Regions from separate parts of the Embleya sp. AB8 genome, predicted to be linked through region 1. Evidence: riboswitches for the same ligand, from Rfam matches in the RefSeq annotation. Region 1 holds a riboswitch; each other region holds the start of a gene.

Region 1 (9,601 bases):
GGAGGCCACGTAGTAGGTCAGGAACGGCGGGAACGGCGAGGAGCCGAAGAAGTGCAGTTCGCCACCGACCGGATCCACCTTCGGATGCGCGGTCATCGCGGTGGTCAACCGGCCGGCGAAGTCGTACGGACCCACCGTGTCCAACTCCTCGGTCACCTCGAACGGCAGGTTGGCCTCCTGGAGTGCGAGCAACCGACCGGCGTGCTCGACGATATGCGTCCCGGCGATGCTCGCGGTCCGGTCCACCTCGCCGTCCGCACCCTCGTACGGCGCGCCGGCCGGCGCGGGGGTGCGCACCCACCGATTGCGGTACCACTCGGCCCGCCCCCCGCGCAGCCGGATCCCGTGCAACATGCCGCTGCCGCGAAACCAGTGGGTGGGCGTCTCGCCGGGCTTCGGATTGTGCCCGTTGCGGAAGTAGCGACCGTTCAGCTCGGCCGGCAGGGTGCCCCGCACGGTCAGGTCGAGGCCGGTGATCTCGTCGACCACGGGCGCGAAGTGCCCGGTCAGGTAGGGCTTTCGGGGGTCCATGATCAGTACTCTCCGATCGACGGCGGTCGCGCAGCCCGCACGCTACCGGCAACCCGAGCCCCCGCCGCACGACGAACCGGCGGGCCGGGGCACCATTGCCCCGGCCCGCCGATCCATGCGGCGCACCGCCTACCGCGCGCCCAACTCCTCGGCAAGCGCGGTCGCGAACGCGTCGATGTCGCCCTCGGTCGTGTCGAACGACGTCACCCAGCGCACCTCGCCGATCGACTCGTCCCACGTGTAGAACCGGAACCGCTTCTGCATCCGCTCGGTGACATCCGCCGGCAACACCGCGAACACCGCGTTCGCCTGCGGCATCCGACGCAGCGTCACCCCGTCCAGGTCGGCCACCCGCTCGGCGAGCAGGGTGGCCATCGCGTTCATGTGCCGCGCGTTGCGCAACCACAGGTCGCCGCCCAGCAGCGCTTCGAACTGCACCGACACGAAGCGCATCTTGGACGCGAGCTGCATCGCCGCCTTGCGCAGATACTCGACGCCCCGCACCGCGTCCGGGTTGAGCACGACCACCGCCTCGCCGAACATCAGCCCGCTCTTGGTACCGCCGAAGGACAACACATCCACGCCGACGTCCGTGCTCAGCGCGCGCAGCGGTACGTCCAGCGCGGCGGCCGCGTTGGCCAGGCGCGCGCCGTCCAGGTGGGCGAGCATGCCGTGTTCGTGTGCGTGGGCGACCAGCGCGCCGATCTCGTCCGCCGTGTAGACCGTGCCCAGTTCGGTGCTCTCCGCGAACGAGACCACCCGCGGCTGGGCGCGGTGCTGGTCGCCCCAGCCCCACGCGTGGGTGTCCACGAGTTCGGGAGTGAGCTTGCCGTCGGGGGTGTCGACGGTCAGCAGTTTCAGGCCGGCCACCTTCTCCGGCGCGCCGCACTCGTCCACGTTGATGTGCGCGCTGGCCGCGCAGATCACCGACTCCCACCGGTCGGTCATCGCCTGCAGGCCGACCACATTGGCCCCGGTGCCGTTGAACACCGGGAAGACCTGGGCCCGTTCGCCGAAGTGCGCGCGGAAGACGTCGGCGAGGTGTTCGGTGTAGACGTCCTCGCCGTAGGAGATCTGGTGTCCGCCGTTGGCGACGGCGATCGCGGCCAGCACCTCGGGGTGGACTCCCGCGTAGTTGTCGCTCGCGAAGCCGCGCGCGTTCGGGTCGTGACGCGGAGTCAGGGGACGTTCAGGCACAGTCGTTTCCCGTTCAGATCGGTTGCCGGGGTGGTCCACAGGCCGGCGATCTCGGCGGCGAGATCGGCCACGTCGGTGAAGCCGGCGAACTTTGCGTTGGGCTTGGCCGCGCGCATCTCGTCGTTGACGAGCGCCTTGACCACCAGGATGGTGGCCGCCGCGTCGGTCTCGGCGAACGCGTCGGCCAGGGCGAGCGTCCAGGTCTCCGCCGCGGCCTTGGCCGCCGCGTACCCGGCGTTGCCCTGTGTGGGGTGTCCGGCCGCCGCCGCGGAGACCAGCACGAACCGGCCACGCGGGCTGCGGGCGAGCGCCTCGTGGAAGGCCAGGCTGGTGTGTTGCACGGTACGCACGAGCAGATCATGCAACAGCGCCCAGTCGTCGAGCGAGTTGTCGGCGAACCGTTTGCCCCCGCGCCACCCGCCGACCAGGTGCACCAGGCCGTCCACGCGCCCGTGTTCGCGCTCGACGTCCGCCGCCCACCGGCGGGTGGCGCCCGGGTCCAGCAGGTCCACCACCGCGCCGCGGGCCCCGGGCGCGGCCGCCACGCTCGCCCGCAACCGACCGGCGTCCGCGTCCGCGCCGTAGACCTGCGCACCGGCTCGGACCAGCCGGGCGAGCACCGCTCGCCCGGTCGGCCCACCGGCGCCGGCCACCGCGATCACCGCGCCGTCGAGACCCTTCATCACATCGACTCCTCGTTCGCCGTACTGTTCGCCCTGCGGTTCGTCGTCCCGTGCCTCACGAGGCCTCGGCCCGCTCCGAGTCGGCGCCCGGACCCGTGGCCGAGCTGTCCGCGGTGATCCCGCGGGTGGAGGCGATCACGTCGCGCAGCCGCCGGTTGAGCGCCTCGTAGAACATGCTCAGCGGGAACTCGTCGGGCAACACCGCGTCCACGAGCGCCTTCGGCGAGCCGTCCATCGGCAGCCCGGCCGGTCCCTTGGCCCACACCGAACCGGGGTTCGGCGGCACGTACTTCGCGACCAGCGCGTAACCGGCCAGCCAGTGGCCGACCTTCGAGCGGTCCACACCCTCGCGGTAGAGCAGGTCCACCTCGTCGAACAACCCGAGCACCGCGGCGGTGATCCGGTCCCAGTCCACGGTCAGCCGGTTGTCCGCCCACTCGAGCACGCCGGCGCGGTGCAGGTAGGCGAACAACAACTGCCCGCCCAGACCGTCGTAGTTGCGCACCCGACCGCCGGTGACCGGGAAGCGGAACAGCCGGTCGAAGATCACCGCGTACTGCACCAGGCCCGCCGTGGACACCCCCTCGCCGGCCAGCGTGACCGCCTCGCGGAACGCGGTCAGATCACACCGCAGTTCCTCGAGGGCGTACATCCAGAACGGCATCCGCTGCTTGATCATGAACGGGTCGAACGGCATGTGCCCGCGCATGTGGCTGCGGTCGTGGATCAGGTCCCACAACACGAACGCGTCCTGGGCAAGCTGCTGACTCTCCACCAATTCCTGGGCCTCGGGCGGCAGTTCCAGACCGAGGGTGCGCGCGGCGGCGGCCCCGACCCGACGGAAGCGGGCCGCCTCGCGGTCGCAGAAGATGGCCCCCCACGTGAACGTGGGCACCTCGCGCACCGCCACCGTCTCCGGGAAGAGCACCGCCGAGTCGGTGTCGTAGCCGTCGGTGAAGTCGACGAACGTGATCGGCACGAACATCGCGTTGTCGTAGCGCTCGGCCTCCAACTCGGCCAGCCACTGCGGCCACACCACGCGCAGCAGCACCGCCTCGACATTGCGGTTCGGGTTGCCGTTCTGCGTGGTCATCGGGAACACCACGAGGTGTTCGAGCCCGTCGCGCCGGGACTCCTCCGGGCGAAACGCAACCAGCGAGTCGAGGAAGTCGGGGCGGCCGAAATCGTCCGCCGACCAGCGCTCGAAGTCGGCCACCACCGCGTCCAGATACGCCTCGTCGTGCGGGAACAGCGGCGCGAGGCCGGTGATCGCCGAGGTGATCTCGACGACCAGCGCGCGGGCGGACGGGTGCCCGGTCGGCTCGATCGAACCGTCCTTGGCCTGTAGGGGTCGCAGCGCGGCGACGGCGTTCTTGAGGGCCGGCCACAGCGGGTGGTCGACGGCGGTACGGACGGCTACGCGGGTCATGTTCGGCATGGAACCCTCTCAGCGGAAAGCAGGAACCACGGTCAAGCGAACCTATGTCAAAAGAATTTCACGCCGCAAGGCCATTTCAAACGCAATCTTATCGCCATGAGTACGTTTTGCCCGAATTAGTTGGGATTGCCATCGCGGCGTTTCCGGCCCGGCGACGGCCCCGATCAGGGCTGCTCGCGACCCGTTCACGGATTGCTCACACCCTGCCGACCGGCCGATCACGGAACGCACTCGGAGAAAGACCCAAGATTTCGCCGGCCGAGCCGACGGCCGCTGTGGCTATTGACCGCCGATCCTGCGATCCAGTACGTCCACTGGACCGGGCCGTCGTGCGCGACGGCACCCGATGTGGAGGCGCCGATCATGGGCCGGAGAACCACCAGGAAGACCTCGGTCCCGGCGGGGCCGGGGACCGCGAGCGGCTCGACCGGGGCGGCGACCGCGCACGAGGCGGCGGCGAGCGTACATCCGGTGGACGAAATCCTGCCGCCGGGGCGGATGTTGGTCGGCGCGCTGCAACACGTGGCCACGATGTACGCCGGGGTGGCCGCACCACCACTGATCATCGGCGGCGCACTCGGAAACCGAAGAAGCCGCGGAAACCGAGCCGACCGACGAACTCCCCGCCCCGGCCGCGCCGCTCGATTCGCTCGAACAGGCCGGTCGGGCCTGACCGTTGCCGGCTCCGCCCCCGGACATGGGCGTGGGCCCCGCCGAAGTACTCGGCGGGGCCCACGTGGTGACGCTGGATCAGACGGCGAGCTTGATGCCCACGCCGATCAGGTTCGGGTTGTCCCCGATGACGCCCTTGTTGGCGGCGTGCAGGGCCTGGTAGCCACCCTTGACGCCGAGCTTGGCCGCGATGTCGGACAGCGTGTCGCCGGCCTTCACGGTGTAGGTGCCGGCCGCCGACTTCGGCGCGACCTGCTTGGCCACGTCCTGCTTGGCGGCGGTGTCCTGCTTCGGCTGCGCCGCGATCTTCGGCGCGTTGTCGGTCACCGGCTTGGCCTCGGCCTGGGGCGCGGCCTTCGGCGCGACCGGGGTCTTGGTCTTGCCGGTGGTGGTCGAGGAGTCGGCCGTGGCGGAGGCGTTGCCGCCCTTGCCCAGGCCCGCCTTCACCGAGCAGACCGGCCAGGCGCCGGGGCCCTGGGCGGCCAGGACGCGCTCGGCGACCGCGATCTGCTGGTCCTTGGTGGCCTGCGCGGCGCTGGACGCGTACTGGCTGCCGCCGAACGCGTTCCAGGTGCTCGGGGTGAACTGGAGACCGCCGGTGAAGCCGTTGCCCGTGTTGATGCTCCAGTTGCCGGTGCTCTCGCACTGGGCGACCGCGTCCCACGTGGACGAGGTCGCGGCGTTCGCGCTGCCCGCCATGCCCACGAGGGGAAGCAGGAGACCCGCACCGGCGGCGACGGCGATGCCGGCGCGACGGCCACGAGAGAGCGAACGAACGGGAGCGGTGATGGCACGGAAGGTCATTGATTACCTCGTCGGGCGCCTGCGAAGTTAGCTGTCGGGTTCGGACGAATGGCCCGGCCGCGCCTGAATCAGGCATGGCTTCACCCCAGACCTCGGACCTTGCTCACGCAGGTACCGAGGTCGGCACTTACTTTGGTTCCCCCGCTCCTGCCGCCAGTCGATATCGACTGCATCCCTCGGGCGGCGGCAGGATTCGGCGTACCGCCCGGGGAGTCCGCTTGTGCGAACAACCACGAAGCTACGCACCGGTTCGCCGGGTTGGCAAACATTTCGGGCGCTTTGTGAGGTGCCCCATAGGCGGGAATAACACCGCTTTGCCCGATTTGTCGCCATCCTTGCAGGTCATGGCGCCGGCGTTCACGATGCGCAGCCTCGTGGTCACTCGTGCGTCGACAACGAGCTATTCCGTCGCGGGCAGCTCCACAGGTACGACTACCCGCTCCTCGTCCCAGAGGAACGTCGAACCGCCGGTCGCAAAATTGGCGACGTCGGCCAGCGTGGCCCGCCCCTCGGGCGAATCGAGGGTGGCCTCGAGTTCGGCGCGGGTGTTCGCATACAGCCCCACCACCAGGTAATAGGGCGGTTGCGCGCCGTCGGGGTCGACGTCGCACTTGCCGATGGTCCAGCCGGTCAATCCCGGCATGGTTCGGGCGACCGGGAGATGCTTCTCCCAGTAGTAGGAGTCGAACGCGGCCGGGTCCTCGGGGTGGCCGTAGAGCACGGTCAGCTTGTACATGCCGGATCCTCACTGCTCGTGGTGGATGTCGTACTGCCGGTGGTGGTGCGGATGCAGCCGGTCACGCGCGGTCGTGCCCTACCCCGCGGTGATGGCCTTGAACGCGCGGGCCTGTTCGGTGATGGCCACCTCGGTGGGCAGCCGTTCCATGCTGGAGGCGCCGAAGAAGCCGACCACGCCGGTGGTGTTGGCCAGGACGTACGCGGCGTCCGCGGGTTCGGCGATCGGCCCGCCGTGGCACAACACCAGCACGTCGGGGTTCACCTCCGCCGCCGCGTCGCGCATCGCCTGGACCCGCTGCACCGCCTGGTCGAGCGAAACCGCGGTGGTGGCGCCGATGTTGCCCTTGGTGGTCAGCCCCAGGTGCGGGACCAGGACATCGGCGCCGGCCGCGGCCATCGCACGGGCCTGCTCGGGGTCGAAGACGTAGGGCGCGGTGAGCAGGCCGCGCTCGGCGGCCAGCCGGATCATCTCCACCTCCAGGTCGTAGCCCATCCCGGTCTCCTCCAGGTTCTGCCGGAAGACGCCGTCGAACAGGCCGACCGTGGGGAAGTTCTGCACACCGGCGAAGCCCATCGCGGCGAGTTGGTCCAGGAAGTGCGGCATGATCCGGAACGGATCGGTGCCGCACACCCCGGCCAGCACCGGAGTGCTCCGGACCACCGGCAGCACCTCGCCCGCCATCTCCACCACGATCGCGTTGGCGTCCCCGTAGGGCAACAACCCGGCGAGCGAACCCCGGCCGGCCATCCGATAGCGGCCGGAGTTGTAGATGATGATCAGGTCCACGCCGCCGGCCTCGGCGCACTTGGCCGACAATCCGGTGCCCGCGCCCGCGCCGATCACGACGCCGCCCTGCTCGACCGTCGTGCGCAGTCGGCCCCGCGCCTCGCGTCCGTTCATCTCAGTCCACATGTCCCTTCGTGATCATCTCGTGCAGTCGATCCGCCGCCGCCGTGGCGAACGCCGGATCGTTGATGTCCGTCGCCACCTCGCGCAACTCGACGGCACTGCCCTCGAGTCCGGCGCGCAATGCGTCGAACAACGCCGTATCGGCGACGGAATCGTAGAAGGGCGCGCCCTCGACGTCGATCGCGGAGACCCCGCGCAGCGGGATGTGCAGCGCGGTGGGGCCGGTCGCGGCGACCAGCTTCGCGGCGATCCGCCGACCCAGTTCGGCGTTCTCCTCGGGGGTCGTGCGCATCAGCGTCACGGTCGGGTTGTGCACGTACAGCTGCCGGTCCTCGAAGCGCGCGGGCACCGTCTCGCGCGGCCCGAAGTTGACCATGTCCAGGGCGCCCACGCTGACCACCTGGGGCAGTCCCATCCGGCCGGCCGCGGTCAACCGCTCGGGGCCGGCGCTGAGCACGCCGCCGACCAGGTCGTCGGCCAACTCGGTGGTGGTCAGGTCCAGGATCCCGACCAGGAAGCCCGCCTCGGCGAGGTTCTCCATCGACGTGCCGCCGGCCCCGGTGGCATGGAACACCAGTACCTCGTAGCCGAGTTCGGTGAGCCGCTCGCGGGCGGCGTCCACCGCCGGGGTGGTCACCCCGAACATCGACGCGGCGACCAGCGGCCGGCCCTCGCCGGTGACCCCCGCGACCGCCGCGCGATCCTCGGCGTAGCCGCCGGCCATGCCCGCGATCGCGTCCGCCGCGTTGCCCAGGATCCGCTCGGAGAGCCGATTTATCCCGGCGATGTCCACGACGCTGTACATCATCGTCACGTCCACCGCGCCGACGTAGGGCGACACGTCACCCGCGGCCATCGTGGACACCAACAGCTTGGGCACGCCGACCGGCAGCGCGCGCATCGCATGGGAGGCGATCGCCGAGCCGCCCGAGCCGCCCATCGCGAGCACCCCGTCCACCCGTCCCTGCTCGTACAGTTCGCGCAGGATCGCGGCGGCGCCCTCGGCCATCGCGGTGGTCGCCGCGCCGCGGTCGGCGCGGGTGCGCAGGTCGGCCAGATCGGTGCCGGCCGCCGCCGCGACGTCGGTCGCCTGGACATCGGCCTGGGCGAGCGACTCGCCCAACACCCCCACGTTCATCAGGATCACCTCGGCACCCCTGGCGCGCAGCCGATAGGCCAGCCACGCGTATTCGGATCCCTTGGTGTCCAACGTTCCGATCAGTACGACGGTGGGCATCGGTGCCTCCGGTGAGGTCGGTACGGCTTGCCGGGTTGACGCTTCGGCGGCGAACGGCCGCGCACGGTAACCCAACCCGATGATCATGACGATTGAAAGCACCGTGCGGTAGCACGGGGTGGCGAGTTGCCAAGTTTTCGCACGTCACAGAGGTGGCGATGGCGGAGGAACCGGACGGACGGGTCGCAATCGGCGCGGGCGCCGGGGCCGGCGTCGGCCGCGCGACGGCGCCGGCTGCCCGGCCCGGGACTGCGCCGATCCGGTCCCGGCCGCGCGCCGCCCCGAGCCGCTGCGAACAACTCGCCGACGAGGTCCGCGACCTGACGGGCCGTCGGACCGGGCTCGGACAGCCGCGCAGCGGACGGGCGATCAGGTGCGCGGCACCGCCCCGGACCCCGACCGGCAACCGGCTGCGCCACCCGCCCGGTTGTGCTGCGAACCCGCCGCCCGGCCGGCCGCCGGGCCCGGGCCGTTCCCACCCCGCCCCGGCCTCAGCGCAGCCTCAGGGCCAGGAAGAAGTCCACCTTGTCTTCCAGGCGGGCCAATTGGCGGCCCGTGAGTTCCTCGATGCGGCCTATTCGGTAGCGCAGCGTGTTCACGTGCACGTGCAGGCGGGCCGCGCAGCGGGTCCAGGAGCCGTCGCAGTCCAGGAATACCTCCAGCGTGCCGACCAGGTCCGCCTGGTGGCTCGTGTCGTACGCCCGCAGCGGCTCCAGCAGCCGCCCCCGGAAGGCCCGCCGCACATCCTCCGGCACCGCGGCCAACAGCGCCACGTGCGACGCGAGTTCGGCGTGTCCCACCACCTCGACCCGGCCCGCCCTGGTGCCCGCGATCCGGCCCGCGTGCCACGCCTCCTCCAACGCGCCGCGCAGCCCGTCGGCCCGGGCCACTCGCGCGCTCACCCCGATGTGCACCCGTACCCCGCCCGCCGCGGGGCCGTCCAGCGCGGCCAGCCGCTCGCGCAGCAGTTCCGTGGTGGGATCCGGCTCGGCGCCGTCCGGTTCGACCGATCCCCGCCCGGGGATCAGCGCCACCGCGCCCGGCCCGGTCGCCGACACCAGGGCGGTGTTCGGCTGATCCGCCAACGCCTCCTCCAGCAACACCCGGGCGAGCCGCCGGCCGTCGCGCGAGGGCAGGTCCGGCAGCGTGGCGGTGGCGAACTGCCAGTGCGCGTCGCCACCCTCCGGTTCGGCCACCCGCAACCGCGCCCCCACCTCGACCGGATCGGCGCCTGAGGCCAGCAGGTCGAGCACGTCCCGGGCCAGCCGTCGGGTGCGCCGGCGCCGGTCCTCGACCCGTTCCCGGCCCACCGAGACCAACCGGACCAGCTCGCCGAGCAGCGCCTGGTGCCGGTCCGGCCAGTCGGTCACGTCGTCCTCGACCGCGAGGAA
Region 2 (9,601 bases), on a different contig from region 1:
GCTGTATCAACGCGGTCGAGGACTTCGCCCACCTGGGTCTGCGCCGGGACGCGGGGGCCCTGCTGCTGTTCGGCGACGACGGCGCCGCCGACGCGGTCACGCGCGATCTGGCCCGGATGGCCGAACTGTGCGACGCGGCCGGTGCCACCGAATGGACCCTGGCCGAGGACGTGGCGGGCGCCGAGGCACTGCTCACCGCACGCCGCTGTTCGCTGCCCGCACTGTCCCGCCTCGGCTCGCTGACCATCCTCGAGGACGCCACCGTGCCGCGCCCGAGGATCGCCGAGATGGTCGACCGGATCGACACGATCGCCGACAAGCACGACGTCACCATCGCCACCTTCGGCCACGCCGGCGACGGCAACCTGCACCCGACCTGCGTGGTGGCCGACCCGAACGACACGGAGTCGGTCGAGCGCGCGCACGCCGCGTTCGACGACATCTTCCGCACCGCGATCGAGCTGGGCGGCACGATCACCGGGGAACACGGCGTCGGCGCCGCCAAGTTGCCCCACCTGCGGGCCCAACTCGGGGACGATCAGCTCGACTTGCTGCGCCGCATCAAAACCGCCTTCGATCCGGCCCGCATCCTCAATCCCGGAAAGCTCGGCTCATGACCGGTGTATTCGATCCCGAGGAACTCTCCCGCTGCATCTCCTGCGGGTTCTGTCTGCCGGCCTGCCCGACCTACGCGGAGACCGGCGACGAGGCGTCCTCGCCGCGCGGCCGGATCAATCTGATGCGGGCCCTGGAAACCGGAAAGCTCGACGCCGACGATCCGGTCCTGCTCGAACAGTCCTCGGCCTGCCTGGGCTGCCGGGCCTGCGAACCGGTCTGCCCGGCGGGTGTGCCGTACGGCTCGCTGCTCGAACAGTGGCGCGAACACCAGTGGCGCGGTCGGCAACGCCCGCCACTGGCCCGGCTGTTGACCGTCGTGGTGAGCATGCCACCGGTGGTCCGGGCGATGGGGTGGGGACGGTACGTACTGCCCGCCGCACGAAAGCGCGCGACCGCTCCTGCTGCCAAGACCCCGGCCAAGACCCCGACCCCAGCCGCCGCGAGCGCCAGGGCAGCCGGCGAGCAAGTCCCGGGCGCGGGCGCCTCGTTGATGCTCGGCTGCTTCGAACGCGCGATGTTCCCCAGGGTGGCCCGGGCCGCCCGGAAGTTGTTGCCCGGCCTCGCCGTGCCCGACAACCAGGGATGTTGCGGCGCGCTGCACGCGCACAACGGCGAGCTGAAGAAGGGGCGCGTCATGGCCGAACGCCTCGGCGAGCAGTTGCCCGGCCGGATCGTCACCACCTCCGGGGGCTGCGCGGCGCACCTGGCCGACGTGATCGGCCGGGATCGGGTCGCCGAACTGTCCGAGGTGGTCGACGTATCCGAGCTGCCCGAACGCCGGGTGGCCGGCCGCCGGGTCAAGGTCACCCTCCAGGACTCCTGCCACCTGCGCAACGGCCTGGGCGTCTGGCGCGAACCACGCGAACTCCTGGCCCAGGTCGCCGACTTCGTGGAGACCCCGGGCGCCGGGGAGTGCTGCGGCGCGGCCGGCACGTACTCCCTGCTCCGGCCGATCGAGTCCCGCCGGATCCTGGATCGCAAGCTGGACGCGATCGAGGCGACCGGCGCCGATGTCGTGGTCGCGGTCAACCCGGGCTGCCTGCGTCAGCTGCGCACCGGGCTGCGCCGGCGAAAGTCGCGGGTGCGCGCGGTGCACCTGGCCGAGTTCCTCACCGAGGCGGACGGCGGCGCGCGCGTGCGCTGACCCACCGCGCCGATCCGCCGGCGCCCACCCGCTTCCGGCCACCGCGCCGACCCGTCGGGCCCGCGCCCGCGGGCCGCGTTCGACGCATGCGACTCCACACGGGGGGAGCCGCGTGCGTCGTGCCCGGTCCGCGGGCGCGGGCCGCTCCCCTTCATGGACCGCTCCCCTTCTATAGGTGCGGCTTCTTCTATAGGTGCGGCTTCCACTTCCATAGGTGCGTCGCCCGGTTGCCAGGTGCGTCGCCCGGTCGCCGGCCCCCGCCCCGCCCCCGCCGCATCGCGTTCCGTCACCCCCGCGTCGCGCAACCCGCGCCGAACCCGCCACCACCTGGGCTTCTCCGCCGCCGGCCGAGGACCCGAACCGCATTCGGCCCCGATCGCCCGAAACCCTATGACGCAGGTCACATCGTGCGTACCGATTGTCAGGAACTCGCACGCACCGTAAACCGAGTTTTCCCGATTCTCACTCGGCGTGATTTCGATATCGGCAATGCGTAACCGATTCGGGCACAATGCGTACGGCTCTCGGGACTTTCGGTCCCGTTATTCCACCCTTCCGACCCGATTCTTCGGTTTCGGCGAATCGTGATGTTTGGATCCGCGTCGGGTGTGTGCGTAGCTTGGTGCTCCGCCACACCGGTCCGGTGCTCGGCGGAATGCGTCTCCCGGTTCGCCGAATCCTGCCGCCGGAGAGGCCACGGTACGAAACCCGAAAGGCAGGAGCGGGGGAACCAAGTGGAACGCCGTCCCGGGCGTCCGCGACAACGCGGATATCCGAACGGCTTGGGGTGAAGCCGTGCCCGACTCCTCGCACGACGAGGAGCCGAACACGGCCGGGCGAGACTCTCCAGCCCGAATCCGACAGCTCACTTCGTAGGCGTGGGAGAAGGAAAATCTTCGTGCAGTCGTTCATCACCCCTGCCCGCAAGCCCAAGAACGCGCGTCTCGCGCTTACTCTCGGCCTGGCCGGCGCGATCGTCGCCGCCCCGCTGATCACCGGTTTCGCGACCACCGCGAACGCCGCCCCCGTCTCCGTGTGGGACAAGGTCGCCCAGGGCGAGAGCTCGGGCAACTGGTCGATCAACACCGGCAACGGTTTCTACGGTGGCCTGCAGTTCACCCAGAGCACGTGGAACGAGTTCGGCGGTCAGCAGTACGCCCCGCGTGCCGACCTGGCCACCAAGGAGCAGCAGATCGCCATCGCCGAGAAGGTCCTGGCCGTCCAGGGTCCCGGCGCGTGGCCGAACACCTCGGGCCCGGCGGGCCTGACCAAGGGCATGGCGACCCCGGGCGTGACTCCGAGCGCCAAGTCCGGCTCGGCCAAGACCACCGTCAAGGTCGCCCCGAAGGCCGCCGAGAAGCCGGCCGACGCGCCGACGACCGCCCCGGCCCCGAAGATCGAGGTCGTCCCGGCCGCCGAGGCCACCGCCGCCACCACCACGTACTCCGTGGTCAAGGGCGACAGCCTGTCCAAGATCGCCGCGGACAAGGACATCGCCGGCGGCTGGCACAAGCTGTACGCCGACAACAAGGCCGCCATCGGTGGCAACCCGGACCTGATCGACATCGGTCTGAAGCTCTCGCTCGCCGGCAAGGCCACGGCCGCCGCCAAGACCGAGGCCCCGGCCGCCAAGACCGAGACCAAGACCGAGTCGCTGCCGTCGGCGTCGGTGCAGGTGGCCCCCAAGGCCAAGGCCGCGGACACCACCAAGGACACCTCGGCCAAGGCCGGCAGCACCGCGGTGAACTCGTCCGGCTACGTCGCCCCCGTGAACGGCGCCCTGGGCACCGCGTTCGGCACCAGCGGCAGCATGTGGTCCAGCGGCAGCCACACCGGCCAGGACTTCGTGGTCGGCACCGGCACCCCGGTGAAGGCGATCACCTCGGGCACCGTGGTCAGCGCCGGCAACGGCGGTGCGTACGGCAACGAGATCGTGATCAAGCACGCGGACGGCAAGTACTCGCAGTACGCCCACCTCTCCAGCATCGGCGTCCGCGCCGGCGCCACGGTGAGCACCGGCCAGCAGATCGGCCTCTCGGGCGCGACCGGCAACGTGACCGGCCCGCACCTGCACTTCGAGATCCGCACCACCCCGAACTACGGCAGCGGCATCAACCCCGTCACCTACCTGCGCGCGCACGGCGTCAACCTCTGATCGTCGCGTCACCGGGCAGTTCCGTAGTACGGCAGTAACGCAGCACGGCAAAAACGCAGTAGCGCAGTAACGCGGTAGCCAAAGGGCCGGGCCCGTCGACCACCAGTCGACGAGCCCGGCCCTTGCGGCGTTCCGGCCCGGCGAGCGCCCCGGTCGCAAACCGCAACCGATTCTGCACAACCCCGACCAAGACAGCCCGTCCGGCGTTTGAGGACGCCTGGGCCGCAGGCCGCGCCGGGTCCACGACGGAGCCCGAACGCCGGCCGGGCCGCATTCGGCCCGGCCGGCGTTCGGTATCCCCGGTGCCGCGCCCGTCGCGGAGCGCGGCACCGGTGTCCGACCGCGCTTGAGAACACCCCATCAAGCCCGGCCGGCGTCCGGTATCAACCGGCTCACCGGCGATACAGCACCGCCTCCGGCGCCGCCGCGGTCAGCGTGACCGGCTTCGGGTGGACCGGCACCGCCGCTCCCGGCCGGTCGTTCCGGTCCAGCACAAACGCCCGGTTGATCCCGTTCACCGTGATGGTGGACCCGGGATCGACCCCCTTCACCGTGCGAATCGCCACCACCTCGACGATGTCCGACGCCTTGGTCCCGTGCGGGAGCCGTACCGTCGTCGCCGCCGGCAGGTCGCGCTCGAGGGACCAGTCCGGCCGGCCGCGGTCCGAGCGGTACAGGGTCGCGTCACCCTTGATCCGCACGCCGAGCGCGACGCCGTTCCAGCCGGTCGCGCCGGGCGGCTTGGCCGACGTGGTCTTGCGGACCACCGCGTACAGGTAGTCCTGCGGGTCGGCGATCAGCGTCGTGGTGTCGGCCGGCGGGTCGGCGACCACCCGGCCCTCGCGGCGCATCTCCTTGGCCATCACCGGATACACCCATGGGTGCCGGTCCATGATCTCCTCGCGCGCGGTCTTGGTCGGGTCGGCCAGCCGCTCCATCGCCGACGGCGCGAACCGCATCGGGTCGTCCACGACATCGCACATGTTGTTGTTCAACGTGCAGGTCTGCAGCAGCGGATGGCCGTCCTCGTAGCGCCCGGTGAACGGCTGGGTGCCGTGCTCGGCCGACTGGAAGAACGCCGTGCCCGGCACCACCTTGCCACGGCCGTCCACCTCGACGTGGTACACCCACTCGATGTCGGTGGTCCGACCCCAACGGGCCATCAGGGCGGGCGTCGAGGTACCGCCGTCCTCGTTGCTCCAGATGATCGAGTAGGTCAGTATCCGATGCCCGGCCGTGGGCGCCGGCGCCTCCTGGGACCAGGCCAGGATGGGTGTGTCGGTGACCGCGTTCTGGAACGGGCCGGTCGCGCCGCCCGGGTTGTTCGGGATGTTTCGGCCGTACAGGATCGGCGCATTCGCCGCCACGGCGTGCCGCCGGTCGCCGACCGCGATGTTCTCGGTACGCAGTCGGGAGATCCGCACCACGGTGCCGCCCGGCGAGCGGTCCTCGGCGAACTTGACGCCGAGTTCGTGCCGGCCCTTGCGCAGCGCGCCGAGCGCGAAGCTGCGCTCGGTCGGCTCGTTGCCGAACACCACCACGTCGCCGGCGGGCCGCCCGTCGACGAACAGCTGTACGACCGCCGACTCCGCGCCGGCCTTGCCCCAGTCGACGCCGGGCGCGGCCAGGGTCAGCGTGACCAGCGCCTCGCCGTCGCGCCCGGTCCGGAACGGGACCACGACGGGACGGCCGCCACGCCGCACGGAGAACGTGCCGTGCGCGTCGGCGGATTGGGCCGAATCGGCCGACTGGGCCGACTCGGCCGACTCGGCGGCCTGGGCCGCCGGGACCGGACCAACCAGGCCGACCGCGGCGGCCAGTACGGCGCCGGCCAACACGGCGCGGCGCGGCCCTTGGATGCGAGATCGAGCGAACACGAGCAATCCCCCGAACAAAATCGGCGAGCCTGACCCGCCCACCGTGGCCGGCGAAGGGCTCGCGGGCCAACCCCCGCGCGGTCGAATTCCACCAACCGTCACCGCCGGGCCCACGTCCCGACACGCACCGGCCACGCATCCCTCGGCGACGCGCCCGATGTCCGATTCGTTCAAGACCGGTCGCGGTCGGACACCTAGCGTCGAGACATGCAATGGATCACGGATGAAATGCTCGCGCGGGCCGAACAGTTCCTGTGGACATCCGGTCGCGTGCTGGAACAGCGCCGCTTCGCATACCTGTTCGGCGATCGCGAGGCGCCCGCCGGGGTGCTTGCCGCGCTGGACGCCTACCTGACCCCGGACGGGGGCTACGCGTACGGCCTGGAGCCGGACGTACGCGGACCCGTACCGCACCCGGCCACCCTGCGCACAGCGATGCCGGTCCTGGTGGAGACCGACGCGTTGCGCGACGCGGCCCGGATGTCCCGGCTGTGCGACTGGCTGGCGAGCGTGTCCACGGAGGTCGGTGGGGTGCCACCGGCGCTGCCCGCGCTGCGCGACTACCCGCACCCGCCGTGGCTGGTGGTCCCGGAGCCGCCGGTGGCCGGCCTGATTCCGACCGGCTGGATCCTCGGGCCGCTGCTCCGGGCCGGGGTCGAACACGCGTGGGTGACGGCGGCGACCGAGTTCTGCCACACCGCCGTGGAGAAGTTGGCCGACACCCACCCGTACGAGATCGAGGCCGCGGTCACCTTCCTCGACCACACCCCCGATCGGGCCTGGGCCGAGCGGCAGTCCCGCCGGCTGGGCGAACTGGTGCGCGAGCAAAGGCTGGTCCTGCTCGACCCGGCGCACCCGGACCGCGCCCGACTCGCCCCCGGCTACGCGGTCGGCGAATACCACCTGCCGCACGACTACGCCCCACACCCGGACAACGTGGCCCGGACCTGGTTCACCGACGCGGAACTGCGGGTGGGCCTGCGCGCGTTGGCCGAAGCCCAAGAGGCCGACGGGGGCTGGCCGATCCGCTGGGCGGAGTGGTCCCCGACGGTACGCGTGGAGTCCCGCCCCGGCGTCACGATCGAGGCGCTGAACATCCTGCGCGCGTGGCAGGGGGCGGTGCCGCCGACGCAGGGCTGAGGCCAGGACACCTCGGTACGGCCGGACGGCGCCCACCACGGGGCGGCGCCGCCCGGCCGCCGGTCGAGGTCAGTGCACCTCGACGCGGTCGCCGTCGTGTACGAGCACCTGGTCGTCGCGCAGCGTGCGGTGCGGCACGCCCGAGGCGCGATATTCGGCCACCACCCGGCCGAGTACCTCGCTCTCGGGGTGACCGGGGGTGTCGAAGTGCGGTACGACGGCGTGGTCCAGCACCGCCAGGCCGTCCCAACACACCGGGTCGCCGTACAGCGCGGTCACCACGTCCGCGTCGTCGCACCGTTCGAGCCCGCGCAGGCTGGGCGCGAGGACACAGGCACCGGCGCTGTAGCCCGCGTAGACGATGGCGTCGCGGCGCAACAGGTCCACCAGTACGGTGTCCGCCCCGCTGCGGGCCAGCGCGTGGCGCAGCAGGAACACATTGCCGCCGCGCACCCACACTGCGGCGAACCGGCCCAGCACGGCGGCGACTTCGGCGGCGGGCCGATCGAAGTACGCACGCAGGTCGACCTCGGTCGGCCGCAGCCCCAGGGCCCGCATCGCATCCGACTCCTGCTCGACCCCGAGCGCACGCACGGCCGCCGGCCGCTCGTCGATCGCATTGACGACCACCGCAACCTCGGCCCCTTCGGCCCGCTCGAACAACGCGAGCAACCGCGCCGAGTGGTCCCCGACCCCAAAAGACGAAAGATACAACCGCATCACCGGACCCTAACCGAAGCCGACCACGGCCCGGAGCCGGATACCGACCCGACCCCGGCCCACCGCCACAAACCGCAACCAACTCCCGAAACGCCAACCAATCCAGCCCGTCCGGCGCTTGAGGACGCCACAGCCACAGACCGGCCCGACCCGCGACGGACCCCGCGCCAGCACCAGGCAAGGCCGAGCGCAGCGAGGTGCGCACCGGGCAATGCCAAGCCCAGCAACGACACCGACCCGACCCGGCCCGGCCCCAGCCCACCGCCCCGAACCGCAACCAGCTCCCGAAACGCCAACCAAACCAGCCCGTCCGGCGTTTGAGGACGCCACAGCCGCAGGCTGGCCCGGCCCGCGACGGGCACCGCGCCGGCACCAGGCAGGGCCGAGCGCAGCGAGGTGCGTGCGACACGCTGAGTAGTCAAGCGCACACCTACTGCTCTCGGGCGGCCTCGACCCGTAGGGTCGCCAGGGTGACGCCTCTCGATCGTCGGAGCCTGCTTCGGCAGTTGGCCCGCGCCGCCGCGCTCGGTGCCGCCGGTGCGGTGGCGTCCGGGTGTGGCGACGGGGGTTCGCAGGCGTCCCCGCCGGCGTCCCCAAAGGCGTCCCCGCACGCGTCCACCTCCTCCGCCGCACGAACAACCGGCGGCAACAGCTCCGCGCCGGCCGCCTATCCGGAGCCACCACCGCTGCCCGCCGGGTTGCCGTTCCAGCTCACTTCCGGCCCCGCGGGTCGCCCCCAGGTGGCGCTGACCTTCCACGGCCAGGGCAGTCCGCAGCTCGCCGAATCGCTGCTCGGCCAGTTGGAATCGGCCGGCGCGCACGGCACCGTACTGGCCGTCGGCTCGTGGCTCGACGAACAGCCACAGATGGCCCACCGAGTCCTCACCCGCGGCCACGAGCTGGGCAATCACACCATGCATCACGGCGACATCTCCACGATGTCCGCCGAGCAGACCTACGCCGAGATCACCCAGTGCGCCGACCGCCTGCGCCGGCTCACCGGCTCGATCGGCCGCTGGTTCCGCCCCTCCCGGGCCAAGGACTGCACCGCCCTGGTCGGCGACCAGGCCCGCCGCGCCGGATACGCGCACTGCCTGGGCTACGACCTGGACTCACTGGACTTCACCGACCCCGGCCCCGCCGCCGTCACCCGTACCGTGCTGACCGCGGTGCGGCCGGGCTCGGTGGTCAGCCTGCACTTCGGACACCCGGGCACCGTAGCCGCGATGCCCGCCATCCTCGACGGCCTACGCACCCGCGGTCTGCGGGCGGTCACGATGTCGGAGCTCGTCACCTGATGACCACTCACCTATCCCCCACCCGCCGCCGCGTCCCCGGCCCGGCCGCCCTGCTGTTGGCGGGATGTTGCCTGCTGGCCGCCGCCTGCGGGTCCTCCACGGGGTCGACGGCGACGCCCTCCCCGAGCAAACCTGCGGCCGTCGTCCCCTCGGCCCCGGCGCCCGAGCCGGCCGCGGCGACCGCGAACCTGCTCCCCGGGATGCCCCCGCCGCTCGACCCGCACGACCTGTACGCGGCCGACCGCCCCGGCATGCTCGCCGACGCGGTCAAGGACTTCCCGTCCCGGGTCTACGTACCCAACACCGAGTCGAACACGGTCAGCGTGATCGACCCGACCACCTACAAGGTCGTCGAGACGATCAAGGTCGGCCGGCAGCCGCAACACGTGGTGCCGTCCTGGGACCTGAAGACCCTGTGGGTCAACAACGACCTCGGCAACACGCTGACCCCGCTCGACCCGGCGACCGGCAAGACCGGCGAGCCGGTGGATGTGCACGACCCGTACAACCTCTACTTCACGCCGGACGGCAAATACGCGGTCGTGATGGCCTCGATGGACCGCCAACTGGTGTTCCGCGACGCGCACACGATGGCCGTGGTCAAGTCCGTGCCGAGCCAGTGCGCGGGGGTCAACCACGCCGACTTCTC
Region 3 (9,601 bases), on a different contig from region 1:
GTTCCGGCACGGAAACACCTCGTACTCGCTCCAGGATCTGCAGATCGTGATCATGGCGATGATCGGCCCGGCCGCCTACCTCGCCTGGCGGGTGTGGTTCCAGCCGCTGTGGGCCCTGGCGATCGGCGTGACCAGCTCGATCCCGCTGTACGAGCCGATCAAGCCCTACACCACGATCGTCCTGGTCGTGTTCGTGCCGATCATCGCGAAGTTCATCCAGGTCCTACGCCGATCACCGCAGATGACCAAACGTGATCGGCTGCTCACCGGCGTGGCGTTCGGCGTGATATTGGGTGTGCTGGTGATTGCCTACTCCGGCTGGTTCGTCTGGTCGGCCGCCGGTGTGCTCGTGATCTGTCTGCTGGTGCTGCCCTGGCGAGGCGGTTTCAAGCCCGCCATGGTCTTCCTGGCCGCGACCATCGTCCCGTTCCTGATCATCAGTGGCCTCTACCTCAAGGACCTGTTGCTCAAGGGTGGCGGCGAGAAGGACTCGTACTTCTACTTCGACACCAAGATCGACCCCGCCTACTACCTGATGTGGCGCGGCGACACGCCCGGCGAGGTGGGCATGTGGCCGCCGCCCGGCGAACTCGGCGGCGTCGGCGTATTCATGCTGATCCTGCTGGTGGCCCTCGCGGTCGCCGTCGCGCTCGGCATGCGACGCTCGCTGGTCCTGGCGCTCGTGGCCTGCTTCGCCAGTTCGTGGCTGATGCGGTTCTGGTTCGCCTCGCACATGTTCCAGGACCAGGCCGTGCAGCTCTACCCGCGCACCTCGTACGAACTCGCCTACGTCAGCCTGCTCCTGGTCGGCGTGGCCGTACATCTGTCCGCGCAACGGCTGCGCGCGTTGTGGAACCGGTTCGTCGTGCACCGCGCGGACCCGGCCGCGGACGCCGAACCCCGGCACGTCGGCGCGCGCTGGCGCACGACTCCCGGGATGGCGACCACGATCGGCGCGCTGTCCGCGATGGTCCTGCTGTTCGGGACGGCGGCCTCGTCGGTCGCCAACAATCTGATGCCGGTGAACGACTCGAGCATCGGGTCGCTGACCTATCGCTCGCACCAGCTGCAGAAGACCAGCGGCGAGTGCCCGAGGTACGCGAAGGACCACAAGTGTGACCGGCTGGGCACCCCGCCGTGGCGGGCCCCCGTACACGGCACCCCCGGAGCGAACAACGGCTGACCATGCTCGCCGGACCCACGGGCCGGGGGTCCGGGGCGTGTCTCAGCGGTTGATCGTCACGGTCGAAGGCGGCGTCGAGGTCGAATCCGACGCCGCCTTCGTCGGGACCGGGGAGGTCGACCCGGTGTCCTTCGCCGCGCCGGCTTCGGGGAGCCGGGAACGGAACAGGCTCGGGGTCCAGTCCTTGAGCCGCATCGCGGGCTTCTCCACCAGGTACCACGAGCCGGCGGCGAGGACGAAGGTGCCGACCAGCGAGAGCCCGAGGTAGGCGAGGAAGCCGTGCCGGTTGTACCCGAGCACGACCAGGAACTGCTCGACCACGAAGCCGTAGATATAGATGCCGTAGGAGAGGTCGCGCTTGCGACCGACCACTCGGAAGGGCTTCGGCAGCCGTACCGCGAGCCACATCAGCGCGTAGGCGAAGGCCGGGAAGCCGATCACGAAGAAGCCGCCGAAGCGCATGCTCGCGAACAGCGCGACGATCGAGACGACGCCGAGCACGTCGTTGACCGGGATCCGCTCCTGGTAGAGCTGGAAGAGCATGCCGACGCAGAAGAGGAAACTCAGGTAGATCAGGTACTGGCTGTGCAACGGGCCGATGAACTCGCTCAGGATCGGCACGTGGATGTTGGTGCCGTTGGTGTTCTGCGGACCACGCCAGCCGGGGGCGTTCACCAGGTCCATCACGATCCAGCCGTACAGCAGGGCGGTCAGCAACAGTACGAACCGGCGGGATCCGCGCAGCACGCCGGACCAGGCCATCGCCGCGACGACCACGTAGCAGATCATCTCGTAGCTCAGCGACCACAGCGCGCCGTCGAAGCCGGGATCGAACGCGTGGCCCGCCTTCTTACCCGTGGCCAGGATGTTGGAAATGTCCAACTGCCGCAGGCCGGTCCACCAGTTCGCGCGGACGTAGTCGAACGGGCCCTCCCCGTGTCGCCAGAAGCCGTCCAGCGAACCCTGCTGGTGGCGGAACATGATCGGCGCGGCCACGAACGCGGTGAACAACACACAGACCCACAGGCCGGGCAGGATGCGCAGCAGTCGGTGCCACAGATAGCGCCCGGTGGTGGTGCGCATACCGCTGCGGGTGATCAGGAAGCCCGACAGTACGAAGAAGCCGTACACGGACATCCGGCCGAGCCCCACCTGGAGGCCAGTGAACCCGTTGCCCGGTTCGCGCTTGCCGAAGCCACCCAATATGTGCGCGTGTGCCACCACGACCGCTGTCGCCAACAGAAGTCGGATCAATCCGATGCTGTTGTCCCGGCCGGAGAATCGTTCAGCCAGGGTGCCCTGCCGACCCATTCCGAAATCGCGTCGCACGCGGTTCACACCCTTCTTGACGTGGCCGCCGCAGAGCGACGCAGGTTCCCCCCTCGGACGCATGTGCGCCCCGCCCACGAGATCCTGTGCATGGTAACCGGCGGCCCGGCGCCGAATCCGGCACCCCGGGCCGGCGCGCGCCGATCGGCCGGCTCGGGCCGTTCCGACACCCGCCGCAGGCCCCGGATGCCGGATAGGGTCGTCCCATGAAGTGGCTTGTCACCGGCGGTGCCGGGTATATCGGGACGCATGTCGTGCGGGCGTTGCTCGCGGTCGGTGAGGATGTGGTCGTGCTCGACGACCTGTCCACCGGAGCGCGGGAGCGGGTGCCCGAGGGGGTGCCGCTGGTGATCGGCTCGGTGCTCGATCGGGGGGTGCTCGACGAGGTGTTCCGGGGGCACGCGGTGGACGGCGTGGTGCACATCGCGGCGAAGAAGCAGGTGCCCGAGTCGGTTTCGCGTCCCCTCTATTACTACGAGGAGAACGTCGAGGGGCTGCGGACGTTGTTGGCGGCGATGGTGGCCGCCGAGGTGACGCGGATCGTGTTCTCCTCCAGCGCGGCCGTCTACGGCATGCCGGACGTGGATCTGGTCGACGAGGACACCCCGTGTCTGCCGATCAACCCGTACGGCGAGAGCAAGTTGGTCGGCGAGTGGATGATCGGGGCGACGGCGCGCGCGCACGGGATGTCGTACGCCGCGCTGCGCTACTTCAACGTCGCGGGCGCGGGCGCGCCGGAGCTCGCGGACGCGGGCGTGTTCAACCTCGTGCCGATGGTGCTGGAAAAGCTGACGGCGGATCAGCCGCCGGTGATCTTCGGGGACGACTACGAAACCCCGGACGGCACGTGTGTGCGCGACTTCATCCATGTGGTGGACCTGGCCGAGGCGCACGTGGCCGCAACGCGCCGGCTCGCCGCCGATCCGGACGCGCGCCTGGTGTTGAACGTGGGGCGCGGCGAGGGCACGTCGGTGCGCGAGATGGTGGAACTCATCCGCGAGGTCACCGGGTTGCGCTCGCGCACGCCGGAGCTGCGCCCCCGGCGGGCGGGCGATCCGGCCCGGGTGGTGGCGAGCGCCGACCGGATCGGCGCCGAACTGGGCTGGAAGGCCCGGCTCGACACCCCGGACATGGTGGAGAGCGCGTGGGCGGGATGGCGGGCGCAACACGGCTGAGTCGGCCGGCCGCATCGGGTTATCCCGGTATTCCCGGCCATTTGGCCATCGAGTGGCCGGGAACGGTCCTTTCCGGAAGAGATCATCCACTTTGCGCTCAACCGCAAAACGGATAATCGACTTCTATCCGACACAGACTTGTGATCTACGGCGAGGGCTGCTTAGCGTTCGATCCGTCCGTATCCCACACGGACCCCGATCGCCGGTACGCCGAATCCTGTCGCCGGCCGCTCGGGAGGCTGACGAGTACCACACGACAGGAGCGGGGGAACCACAGGTGAACCGCCGCGAACGGCCCCGATCCGGGCGATCGGGCGCCGCGAACGGCTAGGGGTGAAGCCATCTCCTTCGGGAGGTGGCCGGGCTATCGATCTCCGGCCCGAATCCGACAGCTCACCTCGTAGGCGTGGGAGAGGATCAAGCCATGTTGTCCGGAACCGGGCGTCATCGCCGTCGCAGCACCAGCAGGACCACCCGTCTGATCGCCGCGGCGGGTGTCGCCGGCGTCGGCGTCGCCATGCCGATCATCGGCGCGGGCACGGCCCAGGCCGCGTCCGTGAACACCTGGGACAAGGTCGCCCAGTGCGAGAGCACGGGCAACTGGCAGATCAACACCGGCAACGGCTTCTACGGCGGCCTGCAGTTCACCCAGAGCACCTGGCACGAGTTCGGCGGCACCCAGTACGCCACGCGGGCCGACCAGGCGACCAAGGGCCAGCAGATCGCCATCGCCGAGAAGGTGCTCAAGAGCCAGGGCCCCGGCGCGTGGCCGGTGTGCTCGGTCAAGGCGGGCCTCAACCGCGGCGGCTCGAGCGCCGACGTCGACACCGGCTCCTCGGGCTCCTCGGGTTCGGCGGGCAAGACCGCGCCGAAGAGCACGCCCAAGGCGCAGAGCGAGACCACCAAACCGGCCCCGAAGAAGACCGTCGAGGCGCCCAAGGCGCAGACGCCGAAGACCGAGGCGCCCAAGACCGAGACCACCGCCAAGACCGAGACCGCCGAGACGCCGAAGACCGAGCCCGCCGCCGACTCCGCCGCGAACTCGTCCTACGTCGTGGTGGCCGGCGACACGCTCTCCCGGATCGCCGACGCCGCACACGTGCCCGGCGGCTGGCCGAAGCTGTACGAGAGCAACAAGAGCGTCGTCGGGCAGAACCCGGACCTGATCTTCCCGGGCCAGAAGCTCGCGGTCGACGGCACGGCCGCGCCGACCGCCGCCAAGACGGACACCGCACCCAAGACGGACACCACGACCAGGACCGAGGCCGCGCCCAAGGCCGAGGCGGTCAAGACCGAGACCGTCGCCAAGACGGACACGCCGAAGACCGAGACACCGAAGACCGAGACCCCCAAGTCGACCACGCCGAAGGCCTCGACCGCCAAGTCCGACACCGGCGGCGAGCACGCCTCCGGCTCGTATGTCGCCCCGGTCTCCGGCGCCACGCTCACCGCGAGCTTCGGCTCCGGCGGCTCGCACTGGGCCAGTGGCCACCACACCGGCCAGGACTTCGCGGTCTCGACCGGTACCACGGTGCGCGCGGTCACCTCGGGCACCGTCGTGTCGGCCGGTTGGGGCGGCGCGTACGGCAACGAGGTGGTCATCCGGCACGCGGACGGCAAGTACACCCAGTACGCGCACCTTTCCTCGATCTCGGTCAAGGCCGGGATGAAGGTACAGACCGGCCAGAAGATCGCGCTGTCCGGCGCGACCGGCAACGTCACCGGCCCGCACCTGCACTTCGAGGTCCGGACCACGCCCAACTACGGCTCGGCGGTCAACCCGATGACGTGGCTGCGCAGCCACGGGGTCAGCGTCTGAGGTTGGCCTCACGCGCCGGCCGGGCTATTTGGCCTCAGGCGCCGGCCGGGCTGGATTTGGCCTCACGCGCCGGCCGGGCCGGGACGACCCGGCCTCCGGCCGAGGTGGCCTCAAGCGCCGGCCCGGCTACTTGGCCTCAAACGCCGGCCGGGCTGGATTTGGCTCGGCTCGCGACGAACGGTCGCCGGGCCGGGCGTATTTGGTCCGGTTCGCGAGCGACTGTCGCCGGATCGGGCGCATTGGCCCGGCTCGTGACCGACTGCGCACCGCGGGCGCACCTTTCGGGGTGCGCCCGTCATCGCCCGCCAGGGGTTGGTCCAAATGCGCGGCTCAGGGTAGGCGGGCCGTCCTGAGCGAGCCGTCCCGGCTCAGCCACAGAGCCGTCGGGTGTCCGTCGCCGTCGACCGCACCGGTGGGGTCGGTCGGGGCGGCGTGGTCGTCGAGGGTGGTCGGCACGCCTGCCGCGTCCACCGCGACCGGGTTGCCCGCCGCGTCCCGGGTCAGGATCGTGGTCGTGCCGGCCGGCCCGGGCAGTTGGGTCAGGGACTCGTAGCCGACGCCCGCCGCCCGCTCCCCCGCCGGCTGCCACCGGCCCGGTTCGGCCTCGACCATGCTCACGATCGCCGCCGTGCCGGCTCGCCGGTAGGCCACCGTCACCCGCCCGTCCACGCCCACCGAGGCGGTCGGCGGACCCACCGGGTGATCGGCCGCGATCGTACCCGGCACCGCCGACCGGTCGCCCGTCACATCCCAGCGGCGGATGCCGTCCCGCGCCGTGCCGAAGACGGTGATCCCGCCGTCGGGCCGAGTCACCGCGGTCGGCCCCTCGACGATCTCGGCACCGCCCAGGTCGCGCCACGGCGACCAATCGGCGCTTCCGGCGGCCAGGTACCGCGTACTCAGCCCCTTCCCCCGGTTGCGCGCGAACACGTGCAACCCGCCCGCGCCGTCGGCCTGGACCAGCGGCGGGCCCAGGCCGCGCGCACCGCCGTCGGGCCCGCCCAGGTCCTGCCACGGGCCCAACTCCCCACCGGGCGCCGCCTCGATCGCGGTGAGCACCTCGAACCGGTCCCGATCACCCCGCCGGGCGCCGCCGAGCCGCAGCACGAACACCCGGATCCGCCCGTCCGCCGTGCGTACCGCCGCCGGCCCCGGGGCCAACTCGCCGTCCCCGGGCGCCGACCCGGCCTGCGGCGCGGACCAGGCGGCGGCGCCGACCCGCTCCTGGGTCCAGCGGGTGACCCGGCCGCCGAGCACGGCCCACGCGGTCAGCCGCCCGTCCGCGCCGAGCACCGGTCGCGGGCCCGCGTCGGGGAAGCGATACGTGGTGCTCTGCGGCCAGTTGGTGCCCGGCGCGGTGTCGCGCACCTTGAGGTCGCCGCAGTCCGCGCGCCCCGGGCAATAGTGCACGCGGTCGGTCCAGCCGTAGACGCTGTCGATCTCGTCCTTGCGCGCGCGGGCGTCCGGCGCCAGATTGTGCGGCCACCGCTCGTTGTAGTAGCCGCGGTAGGCGATCGCCGCGGCGCGCGCCGCGGGCCGCTCCGCGTTGTACCGGCGCAGCGCCGCCCAGGCGAACTGCGCGGCGGCGGTGTGGTCCTGGTGGTCCGAAACGCCGCCGCTGTCCGCGTGTTCCGGGTGCTTCGCGTCGTGGGTCTGCCGGTCGGGATCGGGGTCCAGGGTGCGCACCACGGTCGGCCGCTGGGCGCGCATCAGGTCCACGAGCGAGTCGATCAGGCCGTCGCGGGTATACGCGTACGGCCCGCCGGCCGGCTCGTCCAGCGGCGCCAGGGTGTCGAGTTCGCGCTCGCGCCCGCTCCACAGCGTGCGCAGCCGGCCATGCGCGCCGAGGCCCTCCTCCTTTCGGGTGTTGAGGAAGACCAGCTTGATGTTCGGCGCATCGGCGAGCCGGTCGAATTCGGCGTACGCGCCGTCCCGAAGGCGGATGCTGTGTCGCTCCCAGCGCGCCGCACGATCGCCGAGCGCCATGAACGCGTACGCCGCGCGCGAGCCGTTGTCGCGCGCGGCGGCGTACGCCTCGGGATTCCGGCGGCCACCGGGGCCGTTGCGGCCGTCCGCCTCGCCCGCGGTGAGGAAGACCGTCACATTGTCCGTGCCCGCCCGGACGGCCCGGTCGACGTCGGGGTTCATGAAGTAGAGGTCGTCGTCCTGATGCGCGACCACCTGCATCGCCGCGCCCGCCGCGGTCGGCCCCGGGGCCAGCGCGTCCAGCCCGATCGGCCGGGTCGGCGGGTGGAACGGCGGCGATCCGTAAGGGCCGGTCAGCGCCACCACCGCGCCGGTGAAGGCGAGGGCGAACACGGTGACCAGCGCGGTGAACCTGCCGGTGCCGGGGATCGTCGCCATCTGGGCGGGGCCTTTCTGGCGTTACGGGCGGGGCGGTCCCATCATCGCCGGTTGCCGCGCCGCAGCCGCAGCCGGCACGAGCTGGACGCCCACCGCGTCACCGCCCGGACACCCGCCACGACCAGGCCGGCGCAACCGAACCAGCCGAGCCCGAAGCGCGCCGGCTCGGCATGCACCCGCACCACCCGCGCGCCGGGCAGGAGTTCGGCGGCGTGGTGGAGCCACGCGGGTCGCGGGTGGGGTGGGTGGGGTGGGGCGGAGTCGCGAGCGCGGCCGGCAGGCGGGCCGGAGTCGCGAGCGCGGCGTTGCTGCTTGTTGGGCGGCTTCGCCGCCGGCTCGCGAGATACCGCTTTTTTGCTCCCCCGCTTCGCTCCTCCGCAAAAAAGCGGCACCTCGCTCGGGACGGCGTGTCCCTCCGCTTCGCTCCGGGCCACACCGTCCGAACTTGCGGCTCCGCCGCTCTCCGCGCTTCGCGCGTCGATCACGTGGGGTGGCCACGGTCGTGGGCGCTGACGCGCCCGGGATGGGCGCGGGGCGGCCCGGGTCGTGGGCGCTGACGCGCCAAGGAGTGGGCGTGTGGCGTGGGCGAAGGCTTGGGTGGTGGCGCGCGTCGGGGTGGGCGCGGGGCGAGGCCGGGTCGTGGGCGCCGACGCGCCAGCGCGACGAGGGTGAGTGTTCAGGGCGAGGGTGAGTCGTAGATGTGAGCGTCGCGCGGCCGGTCGGCGGCGGGCAGTCGGGTCGGCGCCGTACCGCCGCCCGTGGCCGCCGACTTCCCCGGCGCGGCAGTGCCCGACGCCGCGCCACCCGGGGCGGCCCCACCCGGCGTGGTCGACTTCCCCGGGTCCGCGGCCGGACTGCCCGCGCCCGATTGGTTGTTCGCCGAGCCCGCGCTGTGGTCCGGCAGTGCTTTGGCGCCCTCGGGGGTGACCCGGGTCGCGCCGATGTAGTCCGGCTTGTCGATCGGCCCGAACTTGATCACCGTGCCGGTGTACGGCGCGTGGATCATCTGGCCGTTGCCGACATACATCCCGACGTGGTGGATGCTGCGCGGGTCGCGCAGGTCGGTGGCGAAGAACACCAGGTCGCCGGGCAGGAGTTGGTCCCGCGAGGGATGCCGGCCGGCGTTCCACTGGTCGTTGGCCACCCGGGGCAGCTTGATGCCCACCGTCTCGTAGGCGGCCTGGGTCAACCCGGAGCAGTCGAACCGGCCGCCGTCGGCCGCGGTGCCCTCGCCGCCCCACAGGTAGGGCGTACCGAGCTTGGTCTGCGCGTAGTTGACCGCGCCCGCCGCGAGCGCCATCGGCTGCAGCGGCGTCTGCACCACGCCGAAGCTCTGTTCGAGCGAGCGGATGGACTTCACGTAGTCCTGGGTCTGGGTGTACGGCGGGATGCCTTTGTACTGCATCACCCGGTAGGCACCGGCGTTGTACGCGGCGAGCATGTTGTTGGTCCGGTCGCCCGGCACCGAGGCGACGTATTTGGCCAGCGAGCAGTCGTAGCGCGCGGCGGCCGGGATCGCGTCGGCCGGGTCCCACGGGCTGGCCTTGCCGTCGCCGTTGCCGTCGGTGGCCCACTCCGGCCAGGTCGTCGGCATGAACTGGGCGATGCCCTGGGCCCCTACCTCGCTGACCGCGTTCGGATTGAAGCCGCTCTCCTGGTAGAGCTGCGCGGCGAGCAGCGGCGGCGAGATCTCCGGGCACAGCCGGCCCCACTTGTCGATGATCGCCTGAT

What was found. Region 1 has a riboswitch for cyclic di-AMP ahead of ABIA38_RS21000 (transglycosylase family protein). Riboswitches for the same ligand answer to the same signal wherever they lie in the genome.
Region 2: it holds a riboswitch for cyclic di-AMP, as region 1 does, so the genes downstream of both, ABIA38_RS24205 (transglycosylase family protein) here and ABIA38_RS21000 (transglycosylase family protein) in region 1, are expected to answer to the same signal.
Region 3: it holds a riboswitch for cyclic di-AMP, as region 1 does, so the genes downstream of both, ABIA38_RS19820 (transglycosylase family protein) here and ABIA38_RS21000 (transglycosylase family protein) in region 1, are expected to answer to the same signal.

What each region holds. Positions count from the first base shown of each region.
Region 1 is NZ_JBMHHY010000013.1:209,471-219,071, reverse strand. It holds gene ABIA38_RS21020 (carotenoid oxygenase family protein) at 1-531, opposite strand, end outside; gene ABIA38_RS21015 (threonine aldolase family protein) at 661-1,728, opposite strand; gene ABIA38_RS21010 (SDR family NAD(P)-dependent oxidoreductase) at 1,710-2,411, opposite strand; gene ABIA38_RS21005 (DUF6421 family protein) at 2,467-3,849, opposite strand; gene ABIA38_RS21000 (transglycosylase family protein) at 4,600-5,220, opposite strand; cyclic di-AMP (ydaO/yuaA leader) riboswitch at 5,326-5,518, opposite strand; gene ABIA38_RS20995 (EthD family reductase) at 5,726-6,061, opposite strand; gene ABIA38_RS20990 (phosphoenolpyruvate hydrolase family protein) at 6,140-6,964, opposite strand; gene ABIA38_RS20985 (Tm-1-like ATP-binding domain-containing protein) at 6,966-8,210, opposite strand; gene ABIA38_RS20980 (PucR family transcriptional regulator) at 8,702-9,601, opposite strand, start outside.
Region 2 is NZ_JBMHHY010000016.1:70,933-80,533, forward strand. It holds gene ABIA38_RS24195 (FAD-binding oxidoreductase) at 1-617, shown strand, start outside; gene ABIA38_RS24200 ((Fe-S)-binding protein) at 614-1,762, shown strand; cyclic di-AMP (ydaO/yuaA leader) riboswitch at 2,459-2,656, shown strand; gene ABIA38_RS24205 (transglycosylase family protein) at 2,661-3,917, shown strand; gene ABIA38_RS24210 (hypothetical protein) at 4,310-5,794, opposite strand; gene ABIA38_RS24215 (hypothetical protein) at 6,002-6,934, shown strand; gene ABIA38_RS24220 (Type 1 glutamine amidotransferase-like domain-containing protein) at 7,004-7,654, opposite strand; gene ABIA38_RS24225 (polysaccharide deacetylase family protein) at 8,125-8,952, shown strand; gene ABIA38_RS24230 (beta-propeller fold lactonase family protein) at 8,952-9,601, shown strand, end outside.
Region 3 is NZ_JBMHHY010000012.1:265,524-275,124, forward strand. It holds gene ABIA38_RS19805 (hypothetical protein) at 1-1,183, shown strand, start outside; gene ABIA38_RS19810 (acyltransferase family protein) at 1,226-2,512, opposite strand; gene galE (UDP-glucose 4-epimerase GalE) at 2,719-3,687, shown strand; cyclic di-AMP (ydaO/yuaA leader) riboswitch at 3,918-4,107, shown strand; gene ABIA38_RS19820 (transglycosylase family protein) at 4,112-5,506, shown strand; gene ABIA38_RS19825 (PIG-L family deacetylase) at 5,837-7,870, opposite strand; partial or broken gene ABIA38_RS19830 (NlpC/P60 family protein) at 8,769-9,601, opposite strand, start outside.